2 linked regions of the Sphingosinicella sp. BN140058 genome follow. The protein of the gene in region 1 interacts with the protein of each later gene in a pairwise test. Links are inferred from orthologs where the notes say so. Each region holds a gene or a part of one and is shown on either strand. Other genes may lie near its edges.

Region 1 (6,677 bases):
GCGCTTAAAGTTCTCCGCGACACGCAGGACGCCGCCACCGCCGCCGAGGTGAAGGCGATCGCGCACCGCTTCCTGACGCCGGCGGCCCGGGCTCCGGTTCTGTTCGATAACGTCCGGCTGTTCGACGCCGATCGCGGGCAATTTCTGCCGGCGCAGGCAGTGCTCGCCCAGAACGGCAAGATCTCCGCCATCGGTTCGGCCGGTACGGTGAAGGCGCCGCCCGGCGCGCGCATCATCGACGGCAGCGGCAAGACGCTGATTCCGGGCATCTGGGACAGCCACATGCATATCGGCGACGATTGGAGCGTGCTGTCCAACGTCGCCAGCGGCATGACCAGCTTCCGCAGCCCCGGCACCACGCTCGATCGCGCCGTCGACGCGACCAGGCGCCGCGCGGAAGGCAGCCTGCTGATGGGCGAGCCGTTCATCTCGGCCATCATCGACAAGAAGGATCCGCTCGCGGCCCAGGGTGCCGAGGTCGTCTCCAGCGAGGCGGAGGCGGTCGAGGCGGTACGGCGGATCAAGGCGGCGGGCCTCTGGGGCGTCAAATTCTACACCTCGATGAATCCGGCGTGGATCGCGCCGGCCGCGGCGGAAGCCCACCGGCTCGGCCTTCACGTCCACGGTCACGTCCCCGCGACGATGAAGCCGAGCCAGGCGGTCGCCGCCGGCTATGACGAGCTTACCCACCTCAATTTCGTCGCCATGGAAGCCATGCCCAAGGACGTCGTCGATCGGGCAAATACCAGGCAGCGGATGGAGGGACCGGCCCGATTGTTCAAGGACGTCGACCTCGATGGGCCGCTGATGACCGGCTTCGTCGCCGATCTCGCCCGGCGCAAGACAATCGTCGACCCGACCATCGTCATCTTCGAGGGCATGCTCACCCAGGACGGCGGCAAGCCGCACCCGGCCTACGCGCCCTATATGGGGATCATCTCGCCGGTGATCGAACGCTCGGTCTTCACCAGCGGCGGCTATCCGCTGGTCGAAGGCTTCACCCGCGACGATTATCGCAAGAGCTATGCGAAGATGGTCGCTTTGGTCGGCAAGCTCCACAAGGCCGGCGTTCCCATCGTTGCCGGCACCGATGGCTGGGGAGTCGAGCTGATCCGCGAGCTGGAAATCTACCAGCAGGCCGGCTTCACCCCGGCCGAAGCCCTGCAGAGCGCGACCATCGTTCCCGCCCGGGTCGTCGGTGCCGACGCCCGCACCGGGTCGATCGCAGTGGGCAAGGAGGCCGATATGGTGCTGGTCGACGGCGATCCATCCAGGGAGCTCGGAGCCCTTAGACGGGTGCTGACCGTGGTCAGCGACGGCTACGTCATGGACGGCGACGCATTGCGGACGGCGGCAGGCTATACGGGCCGACCGAAATGAGGCTGCGACGTCGCTCCGTGCGCCGCTGACGAACGGCGCGCGTCGTCACCGTCCCACCGTGCCCGGAGTCCTGCGGGTCAGGCAAGATCCCGGATGTCGAAGCGCACGATCAAGCCTTGGCGGAATTGGAAGACGTGTCCCACGATCCGATCGGCGAGCCCGTGCGCCTGCCCCGCCAGCGGGCTGCCGTCGAGATCGCGAACGGATTGGCGGACCTCCGCCAGGATCGCGCCATCGGGCTCGCGCCGGAACGCGAGCGGCTCGACGCGCGGGCTGACGATCGCCCACTGCCGGGTCCAATAGTCCCGCACCGCTTCATGGCCGTGGACGTGCCCGCCCTCCATGCCGTTCGCCCACGCCACGTCGTCCGAAAGCGCGGTCAGCACGGCGTCGATGTCGCGCGCGTTGAAGCGTTCGTAGATGCGCTGCAGGGTTCGGACGTCTTCGTCCATGCTGTCTCTCCTCAGCCGCTTGAGAGTCGTTCAGAAGCGATATATATGCACGTATGCATCCGCGTCTGGGGAGATGCAACAAAGGATGGACGATGATCTCGGATGTGCTTTCCACGCCCGGTCACCTGATCAGCCTGGCGGCGCGCGGCTTTGCCCGCCTCAGTGAGGCACGGCTCAAGCCGCTCGGCTTCGGGGTCGGACACCTGCCGGTGCTGGTCGCACTTCGCGACGGCAAGGCCAGCAGCCAGCGCGATCTCGCGCGCTTCGCGCGGGTCGAGCAGCCGCCGATGGCGCAGATGCTCGACCGCATGGCTCGGGACGGCCTGATCGAGCGGACGCCGGATCCCGAAGACGGACGCAGCAGCCGGATCACCTTAACGGCCGCCGCGCAAGCGCGCCTGCCCGACGCCATCGACGTGCTGCTCGAAGGCAATCGCGAGGTGCTCGATGGCTTCACCAGGGACGAGACCGAATTGCTGATCAGCATGCTCAAGCGTGTCATCGCCAACCTCGACAGGATTGCGCACGGGCCGTCCGCAGCCGGCACCTCTGGCAAGGCTTCCTCCTGAGGCTCGCAGACTGTGGCATGGGTGCCGCGCAGGCCTTCCGTGCACTTGAATGGATGCCGCAACGCCGCCCCTTTCCCAAATTGCGTCAATCGCCATATGGCGGGAGCCGATGAGCCGCGTCCGTGTCCTCCTCCTCAACCAGGCCCTTGGACCGCTCGACTACCGCGTGCCCTACGGCATGGCGGTCGAGCCAGGCTCGATCGTGCTCGCGCCGCTCGGCCCACGCCAGCTGACCGGCGTCGTCTGGGAGGAGGATCGGCTGGACGCTGAAAGCGTCGGCGACAATCGCCTGCGCCCGCTCGTTCAGGCCTATGCGCTGCCGCCGCTGGCCGCCCCATTGCGGCGTTTGATCGAATGGACCGCGGATTATTATCTCGCGCCGACCGCGGCAGTGCTGCGGATGGCGCTCGCCTCCGCCTCGGCGCTGGAAGGCGGCCGGACCGTCACCGAATATCGCGCCACCGGCCTCGTTCCCGATCGGCTGACCCCCCAGCGCGAACAGGCGCTGGAGCGGATCGGCGAGCGTCAGGGTCTCTGCCGCGAGCTCGCAATGGCCGCCGACGTCTCCGACGCGGTGATCCGCGGCCTGATCAAGGTCGGCGCGATCGAGGCGGTGGAGGTATCGGTGGACGATCCGTTCGCCGAGCCCGACCCGGATTTCGCCCCGCCGGCGCTCGAAGCGGCGCAGCGCGAGGCGGCGCAGATCTTCGTCGACGCGGTACGCGCCCCCGACTTCGCCCCGTTCCTGCTCCACGGCGTGACCGGATCGGGGAAGACCGAAGTCTATTTCGAAGCCATTGCCGAGGCCCTGCGCGGCGGCCGGCAGACGCTCGTCCTGCTTCCGGAAATCGCGTTGACCGAACCGTTCCTCAAGCGTTTCGCGGCGCGGTTCGGGCATGAGCCGGTCGCCTGGCATTCGGGCCTTCGCCAATCCCAGCGCCGCCGGGCCTGGCGCGCGATCTCGACCGGGGATGCAAAGGTCGTCGTCGGCGCGCGCTCTTCGCTGTTCCTGCCGTATCGCGACCTTGGCCTGGTCGTCGTCGACGAAGCCCATGAGACCAGCTTCAAGCAGGAGGATGGCGTCCAATATCATGCGCGTGACGTCGCGGTGATGCGCGCCAAGCTCGAACGAATCCCGGTGATCCTCGCCTCGGCGACGCCGGCGATCGAGACCCGGCAGATGGCGGAGATCGGCGTTTATCGGGAAGTGCGGCTGCCCGGGCGCTATGGTGCCGCGGAGCTGCCCGATATCGAGGCGATCGATCTCATCGCGGAGCCGCCGCCGCGCGGCCGCTGGATCGCTCCGCGCCTGGTCGCCGAGCTCAAGGAGAATCTCGAACGCGGCGAGCAGGCGCTGCTCTTCCTCAATCGCCGCGGCTATGCGCCGCTGACCCTCTGCCGCAATTGCGGCCACCGTTTCCAATGCCCGAACTGCACTGCCTGGATGGTCGAGCACCGGCTGGTGTCGCGGCTCGCCTGCCACCATTGCGGTCACGTCATGCCGCCGCCCGAGCTCTGCCCCGAATGCAAGGAGCCGGACAGTCTGGTCCCGGTCGGTCCGGGCGTGGAGCGCATCGCGGACGAGGTTCGGGCCTTGTTCCCGGATGCGCGTACTGCGATCGTCACGTCCGACACGATCTGGTCGCCGGCCAAGGCGGCGGAGTTCGTCGCGCGCATGGAGGCGGGTGCCATCGACATCGTCGTTGGCACCCAACTCGTGACCAAGGGCTACCACTTCCCCAATCTTACCCTGGTCGGGGTGATCGACGCCGATCTCGGCCTGTCGGGCGGAGACCTTCGCGCGGCCGAGCGCAGCTTCCAGCAGATCGCCCAGGTCGCCGGCCGCGCCGGCCGCGGCGAAAAGCCGGGCCGGGTGCTCGTCCAGACCCACGAGCCGGGCGCGCCGGTGATCAGCGCCTTGGTCAGCGGCGACGAGGAGAGCTTCTACGAGGCGGAGACCGAAGCGCGGCGCGAGGCGGCGATGCCGCCGTTCGGCCGCCTCGCCGGGATCATCGTCTCATCCGAGGATCTCGCCGAGGCCACCGAGACGGCGCGCCTCATCGGCCGCAGCGCCCCGACGGTGGAGAACATGGCCGTGTTCGGCCCCGCCCCGGCGCCGCTGGCGATGCTGCGCGGCCGTCATCGCCAGCGCCTGCTCGTCCATGCGGCGCGCAGCCTCGACGTCCAGGATGTCATCCGGGAATGGCTCGGCAAGCTCGAATGGCCGCGCGGCGTACGCGTCGCGATCGACGTCGACCCTTACAGCTTCCTCTGACGCGGCATTCTGGCCTAAGGGAGCCCGACCACTGACATCGGGGTAGCCATGGGCCGTATCGCTTCTTTCTTCCTCGTCCAGATCGCCCTGGCGTTTGCGCTGGCATCGCCGGCCCGGGCCGACGACATCTCCGCCACGGCGCGCAGCGTGGTGCGGGTGGTCGTGATCGCCGTCGACGGCGAGGAAGTGGTCGGATTCGGCCATGGCAGCGGCTTCGCGGTGGCGGGGAACCGGGTCGTAACCAACGCCCACGTCGTTGCGCTCGCCGCCGAGCATCCGGAGAATGTCGCGGTCGGCGTGGTGCCGTCGGAGGGCAGCAAATCGTTCGGCGCGCGCCTCGTCGCCTACGATGCGGCCCGCGATCTCGCCTTGCTCGAGCTCACCGAAGGCAGCCTGCCGCCGGCCTCCTTGTACATGGGCCCGTTTGCGGAAGGGGGCGACGTCGTTGCGCTCGGCTATCCCGGCAACGTCGATCTCGCCACCGCCCAATCGGCCGACGACTATATCACGCCGCAGGCGCCGACCCGCTCGGCCGGCAATTATTCGAACGAGCGCCAGGTCGACGGCATCCGCGCCCTGCTGCACACCGCCAACATTGCCCGCGGCAACAGCGGCGGCCCCCTGCTCGATCCCTGCGGCCGGATCGTCGGCGTCAACACCTTCATCACCCGCGGCGAGGAGGGCGACGCGCCGTTCGGCTTCGCCATCTCCAATAGCGAGGTCGCGACCTTCCTGCGGGCCGCGAAACAGAATTTCTCCGCGGTCAGCAGCCCCTGCGTCAGCATGGAAGACCGGCTCAACGCGGAGCGTTCCCGCGAGGAGCAGGAGAAAGCGCGCGCCGAAGCCCTGGAAACGCGTGCGAAGGACAAGGCCGATCAGGAAGCGCTCGCCAGGGCCCAGGCCGAGAATGAGGATGCCCGTGAGAACCGGGCCGCGATCGCGATCGTGCTCGGCGTGCTCAGCCTCGCCGCTTTCGGCGGTGCCGGCCTGATGGCCTGGAAGGACAAGACCCGTCCCGCGATGATGTTCGCCGGCGGCGGCGCCCTGCTGCTGATCGGCGCCACCTTCGCCTTTCTGTCACGCCCCTCGCGTGACGATCTCCACATCCAGCCCGACGCCGCCGTCAAGACCAGCGACGCCAAGGCGGGGATCTCCGAGGCGACGGGCAAGAGCGTCTGCAAGCTCGTCGAAAATCGCAGCCGGGTGACGGTTTCGTCGACCGAAAACGTCAACCTCGATTGGGCACCCGGCGGCTGCATGAACGGCCGCACCCAATATGCTCGTGCCGGCGACGTCTGGCGTCGGGTGCTGGTCCCCAATGGCGACGCCACCGTCTCGGTGCTCGAATATCGCCCGGCGCGCAGCGAATATGTGGTCACCCGCTATCTGATGAGCCAGGAAGCGATGGCCGAGGCTCGCCGCCTGCGCGAAGGGATCAACATCAAGGCCTGCTCGGCCGACGAGGAACAGCTCGCCATTCTCGGCGATCGGCAGGACACGATCCGGGCCAGCCTTCCTAATCTTCCCAACGAGCGTCTCGTCTATCAATGCGGCCCCGCCGACTAAGGTCGCCGGTCAGCCCCCGCGTTCCTTGGCGAGCAAATGCGCCTTGCGTTCGAGGCCCCAGGCATAGCCACCCGGTGATCCGTCGCCGCGCTGGGCACGGTGGCATGGGATGAGGATCGCCACCTTGTTCGATCCGCACGCCGTGCCGGCGGCACGCGCCGCGCCGGGTTTGCCGGCGCGGGCGGCGAGCGCGGCATAGCTCAGGCTTTCGCCGGGCGGTATTCTCGACAGCTCGCGCCACACCGCCTCCTGAAAGGCGGTACCCCGGACGTCGAGCGGCAGGTCATGCGGCCGCGCCGGCGCCTCGACCGCAGCCACCGTCCGGCGCACGAGATCGGCCATCGCAGCACCACCCTCCTCGATCGTCGCGTGCGGGAAACGTGCGCGCAGATCGGTTTCGTCCTGGTCGAAGGTCAGGCTGCATATGCCCTTGGC
Region 2 (6,587 bases), 1.9 Mb from region 1 along the record:
GAATCGGCGACGTGATGAAGATCGAGAAGTTGAAGGCGAGCTGGCGCGGCAGCCGCGAACGTGTGCCTTCGCTGAGCCGGTTCCTTGGGCGCCTCCGCTATCCGGCGGCGTAAGATGGAGGCTGCGACCCTCCGCCCCGTCGGCGAGATCGCCAGCTACCATGCCCATGTCTACTTCGACCCGGAAAGCGAGTGGGAGCATGCGCTGGCGCTTCGCGCCGGCATCGGCGAGCGGTTCGCGGTGCGGCTCGGACGCGTCTGGGACCGCCCCGTCGGTCCGCATAGCCGCGCGATGTACCAGGTCGCGTTCGCTCCGGCGGTGTTCCATGTTTTCGTGCCATGGCTGATGCTGAACAACGGCGGCCTCTCCATCCTCGTCCATCCCAACACGACCAATCCGCGGCGGGACCATCTCCACGACGCGGTTTGGATCGGAACCGCTTTGTCCCTCGCCGGCGAGGTTCTCCCCGACGATCAGGCGGCGGATCTTGCGGGCGAGCCCAACACGACCCCACATAAAGCGCCTTGAATCATCTGGCTTTCTCCGCACGATATTGATAATCACTCGCAAGAATGGCGCTGTCCCTCGATAGACTCCCTTTCCGGACCCCGGCCGTCGTGACGGCGATCGACTGGTCGCGCCTGTCCGAGACGGATGCGCGGCGGCTCAGGAACCTCGGGTTCGACGAGGGCGTGGCGATCGAGGCGCTGCACGGCGCGCCGTTCGGGAAGGATCCGCTGGCGATTCGAATCGGCCGGATGACGGTGGCGATGCGGCGTGCTCAGGCCGAGGTAATCACGGTGGAACAGAAGGCCGCATGACCACGATCCCGCTGGTGGCGGTGGTCGGCAATCCCAATGCCGGCAAGAGCGCCCTGTTCAACATGCTCACGGGCGCGCGCCAGAAAGTGGGCAATTACCCCGGCGTCACCGTGGAGCGGAAAGCCGGGCGTCTGTTCCTGCCCGACGGTCGCCCGATCGAACTGGTCGACCTGCCCGGGGCCTACAGCCTCGAGCCGTCCAGCCCGGACGAGGAAGTCACCCGGGACGTCGTGCTCGGCAAGCAGGACGGCGAGCGGCTTCCGGATGCCCTGCTCCTGGTTCTCGACGCGACCAATCTCGACAACCATCTGCGCTTCGCGCTCCAGCTCATCGATCTCGGCCTGCCGACCGTGGTGGCCCTCAACATGGTCGACCTCGCCCGCCGCGACGGGCTCGAGATCGACCCGCAGATCCTGGAGCGCGAACTCGGCGTGCCGGTGATCGCGACGGTGGCGGTGCGCCGCCGCGGCACCGACGAGCTCAGGGAAGCGATCAGCGAGGCGGTGACCGCCGCGCGCGTCATGCGCCCCGGCGGCCGGCGGGAATTCGCGATCGTCCAGCGGCGAGCACGCGAGATCGCCCGCACCGCCACGGTGAGCGAGACCGCCGCGCGCAAGACCACTCACCTGATCGATTCGATCGCGCTGCACCCGGTGATCGGACCGATCATCTTCGCACTGATCATGTTCTTCATGTTCCAGGCGGTCTTTGCCTGGTCCGAAGCGCCGATCGGCTGGCTCGAAGACGTGATGGCCGGCGCCCAAGGCCTGGTCAACGATGCGCTACCCGCCGGTCTGGTTCGCTCGCTTCTGGTCGACGGCGTGATCGCCGGCGTCGGCGCCGTCGTCGTCTTCCTGCCCCAGATCCTGATCCTGTTCCTGTTCATCCTGTTTCTGGAGGCTAGCGGGTACATGGTGCGGGCGGCGTTCCTTATGGACCGGCTGATGGCGCGGGTCGGCCTTTCCGGTCACGCCTTCATCCCGCTCCTCTCCTCCTTCGCCTGCGCCGTGCCGGGCATCATGGCGACTCGCACGATCGAAGACCCCAAGCATCGCCTGACGACGATCCTGATCGCGCCGTTGATGACCTGTTCGGCGAGACTGCCGGTCTATGCAATCATCATCGGCGCCTTCATCCCGGATCGAACCGTCGGGGGCGCCTTCGGCCTGCAGGGCCTGGTGATGTTCGGCCTCTACGTCGTCGGCATCGTCGGCGCCCTGGCAGCCGCTCTGGTCCTGCGGATGACCGTCACTCGCGGCACCCATCGGGGCTTCCTGCTCGAGATGCCGAAATACCAGCTGCCGCAGCTCAGGGACGTGCTGATCGGGCTTTGGCAACGTGCGCTGATCTTCCTCAAGCGGGCGGGCACCATCATCCTGCTGTCCACCGTCATTCTGTGGGTTCTGCTCTCCTTCCCGGCACCGAAGGCAGGGCAGACGGCGCTCGAAAGCTCGATCGCCGGAAAGATCGGCTCCGGCCTCGAAGTGCTGGTGAAGCCGATCGGCTTCAATCACGAAATCGCCGTCGCGCTGATCCCGGCAATGGCCGCGCGCGAAGTCGCCGTCTCGGCGCTGGCAACGGCCTATTCGATCCAGGCGGACGACGAGGAAGCCGCCGAACAGCCGCTGATCGAGCGGCTGCGCGGGCGCTGGTCCCTGCCGACCGCGCTCGCCTTCCTCGCCTGGTTCGTGTTCGCGCCGCAATGCTTATCCACAATTGCGGTCACCCGGCGCGAGACCAACGGGTGGAAATGGCCGGCCTTCATGCTAGGCTATCTGTTCACACTCGCATGGCTGGCGGCGGGCGCGACATTCTGGACCGCGACCGCTCTCGGCCTTTAAGGAAGGATTCGAATAATGGCCGGCGTCAACAAGGTGATCCTGGTCGGCAATCTGGGCGACGACCCGGAAAGCCGATCGCTCAACAACGGCGGCGAAGTCGTCAATCTGCGCATCGCCACGTCCGAGAGCTGGAAGGATCGGGACGGTCAGCGCCAGGAGCGGACCGAATGGCACCGGGTGGTGATCTTCAACGAGAATCTCGGCAAGGTCGCCAAATCTTACCTGAAGAAGGGCTCCAAGGTGTATATCGAGGGGCAGCTGCAGACCCGCAAATGGACCGACAATAGCGGCCAGGACAAATATTCGACCGAGATCGTGCTGCAGCGTTTCCGCGGCGAGCTCGTCCTGCTCGACTCCCGCGGTGGCGGTGGCGGCGGCGGGAGCTCCGGCGGATATAGCGACGATTTCGGCGGCGGCGGTTACGAGGGCGGCTTCGGCGGCGGCTCGAGCGGCGGCGGCGGATACGGCGGCGGCAGCAGCGGCGGATTCGGCAGCGGCAGCGGTGGCGGCCGCCAGCAATCGCGCCCGGCACCGGCGTTCGACAGCGATCTCGACGACGACGTTCCGTTCTGATCGCCGCATACGGCCTGCCGCGCGGCGCGCGGCAGGCCGGCGGCTCTCGACGCGTGGCGGATGCCCCCGTAGGGAGCTGGAATGACGATCAATTCCAACCTGTTCGAAGACCGCGCGAGCTTCGTCTCCCATCTCGAATGCTCGCTGACCGGCGAGATCTACCCGGCCGATCAGATCCACGGCCTGTCGCGAGCCGGGCGCCCGCTGCTGGTGCGCTACGATCTCGACGCGCTGAAGGCTGAAATCCCGCGCGACACGATCGCGGCCCGTCCGACCGACCTCTGGCGCTGGCGCGAATTGCTGCCGGTACGCGACCCGTCGAACATCGTCAGCCTTGGCGAGATCGAAACGCCGCTGGTGCCGCTGCCCCAGGCGGGCGGCCCCAATGTCCTGGTCAAGGACGAGGGCCGGCTGCCGACAGGCTCGTTCAAGTCGCGGGGGTTGGTGATGGCGGTCGCCATGGCCAAGGCGCTCGGAATCACCCGGATCGCAATGCCGACCAATGGCAATGCCGGCGCTGCGCTCGCCGCTTATGCCAGCCGCTGCGGCATCGAGACGATCGTCTTCTGCCCGGAAGACACGCCCGAGATCAACGTCCGGGAAATCGCCATGCAGGGCGCCCGGGTCTGGCGCGTGAATGGGCTGATCGACGATTGCGGCGCAATCGTCGGCGAGGGCGCGCGGCACGGGCGGTGGTTCGATTTCTCGACCCTGAAGGAGCCGTACCGGATCGAGGGCAAGAAGACGATGGGCCTGGAGCTCGCCGCCCAGTTCGGCTGGACCTTGCCCAAGGCGATCTTCTATCCGACCGGCGGCGGCACCGGCCTGATCGGGATGTGGAAGGCGTTCGCCGAACTCGAGGCGTTGGGCTGGATCGGCTCGGAGCGCCCAAAGATGTTCGCGGTACAGGCGGCGGGCTGCGCGCCGATCGTCAAGGCGTATGACGAGGGCGTCGAGCATGCCGAGCGATGGGAGGACGCCCATACCGTGGCCGCCGGAATTCGGGTGCCACGGGCGGTCGGCGACTTCCTGATCCTGCGCGCGGTCCGCGAAAGCGGCGGGCGCGCGTTGGCGGTCAGCGACGAAGAAATCCTGGGCGCCGTCGACGCAGCCGCACGGCAGGACGGTTTGCTGCTCTGCCCGGAGGGCGGCGCCACTCTTGCCGCCTACCGCAATGCGCTGGCGGAAGGGCTGATCGGAGAGCAAGACAGCGTCGTGCTGTTCAATTGCGCCACCGGCCTCAAATATCCGATGCCGGAAGCGCCGCAGACGCTCGACCGCAACCAGCCGATCGACTGGGATCGGCTCTGACCGGCGCCGCTACTTGCCGAGCTTGTCCTTGAGCGCGCCCAACGCGGCGAACGGACTGGACTCGGCCTGTGCCTCTTCCTCGCTCTTCACGCCCGCTGCGCGCAGCGCCTCCTCCGCGGCAGGAGAGCGCGGGAACGGGTTGAGGGCGAGCGAAAGCGTCTCCGCCACGGCTTCGCCGAGATCGATCGCAGCGCCATCGTAGAAGACGACGTCCAGCTCACCCTCGCTGAGTTCGATCTCCTCCTCTCCGCCACTGCTCTCCGGATGCGGGCGAAATTCGACGACGAAATCTTCCTCGATCCGCTCCTCGACCGGCTCTCCGGTCCCGACGCAACTCTGCGTCACCGCGGCCGAGATCGAGCCCCGCGCGGTCACGATCTCACCGGCACGGGTGAGCGCAGCCTCCGCCGCAAGGCGGTCGATTGCGACCAGTCCGAACCGCTTGGCGACAGCGCTCCGCTCGTCCGCCTCCGCTTCGATGGCGATTTGACGTGCTCCGCCTCCGAGCGTGTCGACACGGTAGCTACGGCTGAACTCCGGGCTCATCGGCCGATCTCCCCGGCGAGCACGTCGTCGACGGGAACGCCGTCCAATGCCTCGCCGCGGCTTCGCAGGCGTGTGCTGACGAAATCGACTGCCTGCTCCGATGGCGGCGCGTCTCGGAAGATGTTGCGCCGCACCGCATCAGCAAGATCGGCCTTGCCGGAAAGGCCGTCCCGAAACGCGCCGAGTCGGCCGCCGAGCGCGCCCATGATCTTGCCGACATGCTTGCCGACGATGATGTCGCCGATGCCGATCTGGCGAAGCGTACCGTCCATGTCGTCGATGAAGAGCTCCGTCAGCAGGATCGTCTGCGGCTTCATCGCGTCGCCCTCGCGCTCCAGCCGCAGCAGGACCAAGGCGAGTATCGTCGAGACCATGTCGAACCGCCCCTCGAGCGTGTCGGGAACCCCGCCCTCGCGATACCAGACCGGCTGCCGCGCTTCGCGCACGATGCTGTCGTAAAGCGGGCGGAGGCGCGCGCGCTCCTTGGCGGGATTGCCGAAGATGCGGGAGAAAAAGGACAATGGCGGCTCCGGTTCGGAAGGGGGCGTACTTGCGCCGTTCAGCTTGCGTGCGATATTGGGGCCTTCTATCCCTGCCGACAAGGCAGGCGCCGGCCCCGTGCGGGTCAGGCCGGTCGATTCGGGAGAATTTTCAAAATGATGGTTCGGCATGCACGCGGCTTCGCTCTTGGACTTACGCTCGCGGGCGCCCTTCTTTCGACCGCTTGCACCCGGGTGACCGACCATCAGGGCTATCTCGCCGACGAGGCGCTGATCACCGCGGTGCAACCGGGGGTCGACAATCGCGAATCCGTGCAGGCGACGCTTGGGCGCCCGACCTTCACCGGCCAGTTCAGCGATACCGACTGGTATTACGTTTCCCGCACGACCAAGAATCTGGCCTTCAACAAGCCGCAGCCGAACGCGCAAACGGTGCTGCGGGTGCGCTTCGACGCGGCCGGCAACGTCGCCTCGGTCGACCGCAAGGGCCTGGAACAGGTCGTGTCGATCGATCCGAGCAAGGACAAGACGCCGACGCTCGGCCGCAATCGCAGCTTCCTCGACGAGCTGTTCGGCAATATCGGCGCGGTCGGATCGGGCACTGCGCCGGGCGGCCAGAATACCGGGTCGCCCGACAATCCCCGCTGATCGCATCGGCTGAGAGAGAAAAGGCCGCCTTGCTCGAGGAGAGCGAGGCGGCCTTCTCGTTTCTGCGAGCGGATCCTTCTCAGCCGACGATGCCGCCGGCGCCGAGCACGGCGAGCGTGACGAGATCGGACGACGTCGCCGTCATCGGCGCGACCTGGACCGGCTGGGCCATCCCGATCAGCATCGGCCCGATCACCGAATCGCCGCCGAGCTCGGCAAGCAGCTTCGCCGAGATGTTGGCGGATTGCAGGCCCGGCATGATCAGCACGTTGGCCGGACCGGTCAGACGGCTGAACGGATAGACTCGCTGCAGGGCCGGATTGAGCGCCACGTCCGGCGCCATCTCG

What was found.
Region 2: the proteins of ETR14_RS02480 (region 1) and ssb interact in binary tests that used the Escherichia coli proteins (3 or more experiments, as listed by UniProt). The link is inferred for Sphingosinicella sp. BN140058 from one-to-one orthologs.

Annotation. Positions count from the first base shown.
Region 1 is NZ_CP035501.1:551,332-558,008, forward strand. Bases 2,115-5,093 are described here. They hold ETR14_RS02480 (primosomal protein N'), read left to right. Parts: upstream 2,115-2,510; coding sequence 2,511-4,676; downstream 4,677-5,093. Other genes in these bases: ETR14_RS02475 (MarR family winged helix-turn-helix transcriptional regulator), read left to right, coding at 2,115-2,401; ETR14_RS02485 (trypsin-like peptidase domain-containing protein), read left to right, coding at 4,725-5,093. Outside these bases: ETR14_RS02465 (amidohydrolase family protein), read left to right, coding at 1-1,380; ETR14_RS02470 (nuclear transport factor 2 family protein), read right to left, coding at 1,458-1,832; more of ETR14_RS02475, read left to right, coding at 1,925-2,114; more of ETR14_RS02485, read left to right, coding at 5,094-6,242; bifunctional DNA-binding transcriptional regulator/O6-methylguanine-DNA methyltransferase Ada, read right to left, coding at 6,252-6,677.
Region 2 is NZ_CP035501.1:2,477,813-2,484,399, reverse strand. What follows is about bases 1,568-4,456. They hold ssb (single-stranded DNA-binding protein), read left to right. Parts: upstream 1,568-2,677; coding sequence 2,678-3,235; downstream 3,236-4,456. Other genes in these bases: ETR14_RS11245 (threonine synthase), read left to right, coding at 3,317-4,456; ETR14_RS11255 (ferrous iron transporter B), read left to right, coding at 1,568-2,662. In the rest of the region: ETR14_RS11270 (COQ9 family protein), read left to right, coding at 1-113; ETR14_RS11265 (DOPA 4,5-dioxygenase family protein), read left to right, coding at 115-528; ETR14_RS11260 (FeoA family protein), read left to right, coding at 573-821; more of ETR14_RS11255, read left to right, coding at 818-1,567; more of ETR14_RS11245, read left to right, coding at 4,457-4,546; ETR14_RS11240 (DUF177 domain-containing protein), read right to left, coding at 4,556-5,092; ETR14_RS11235 (ubiquinol-cytochrome C chaperone family protein), read right to left, coding at 5,089-5,763; ETR14_RS11230 (outer membrane protein assembly factor BamE), read left to right, coding at 5,827-6,240; ETR14_RS11225 (NADP-dependent malic enzyme), read right to left, coding at 6,320-6,587. UniProt on the Escherichia coli protein: Plays an important role in DNA replication, recombination and repair. Binds to ssDNA and to an array of partner proteins to recruit them to their sites of action during DNA metabolism. Acts as a sliding platform that migrates on DNA via reptation.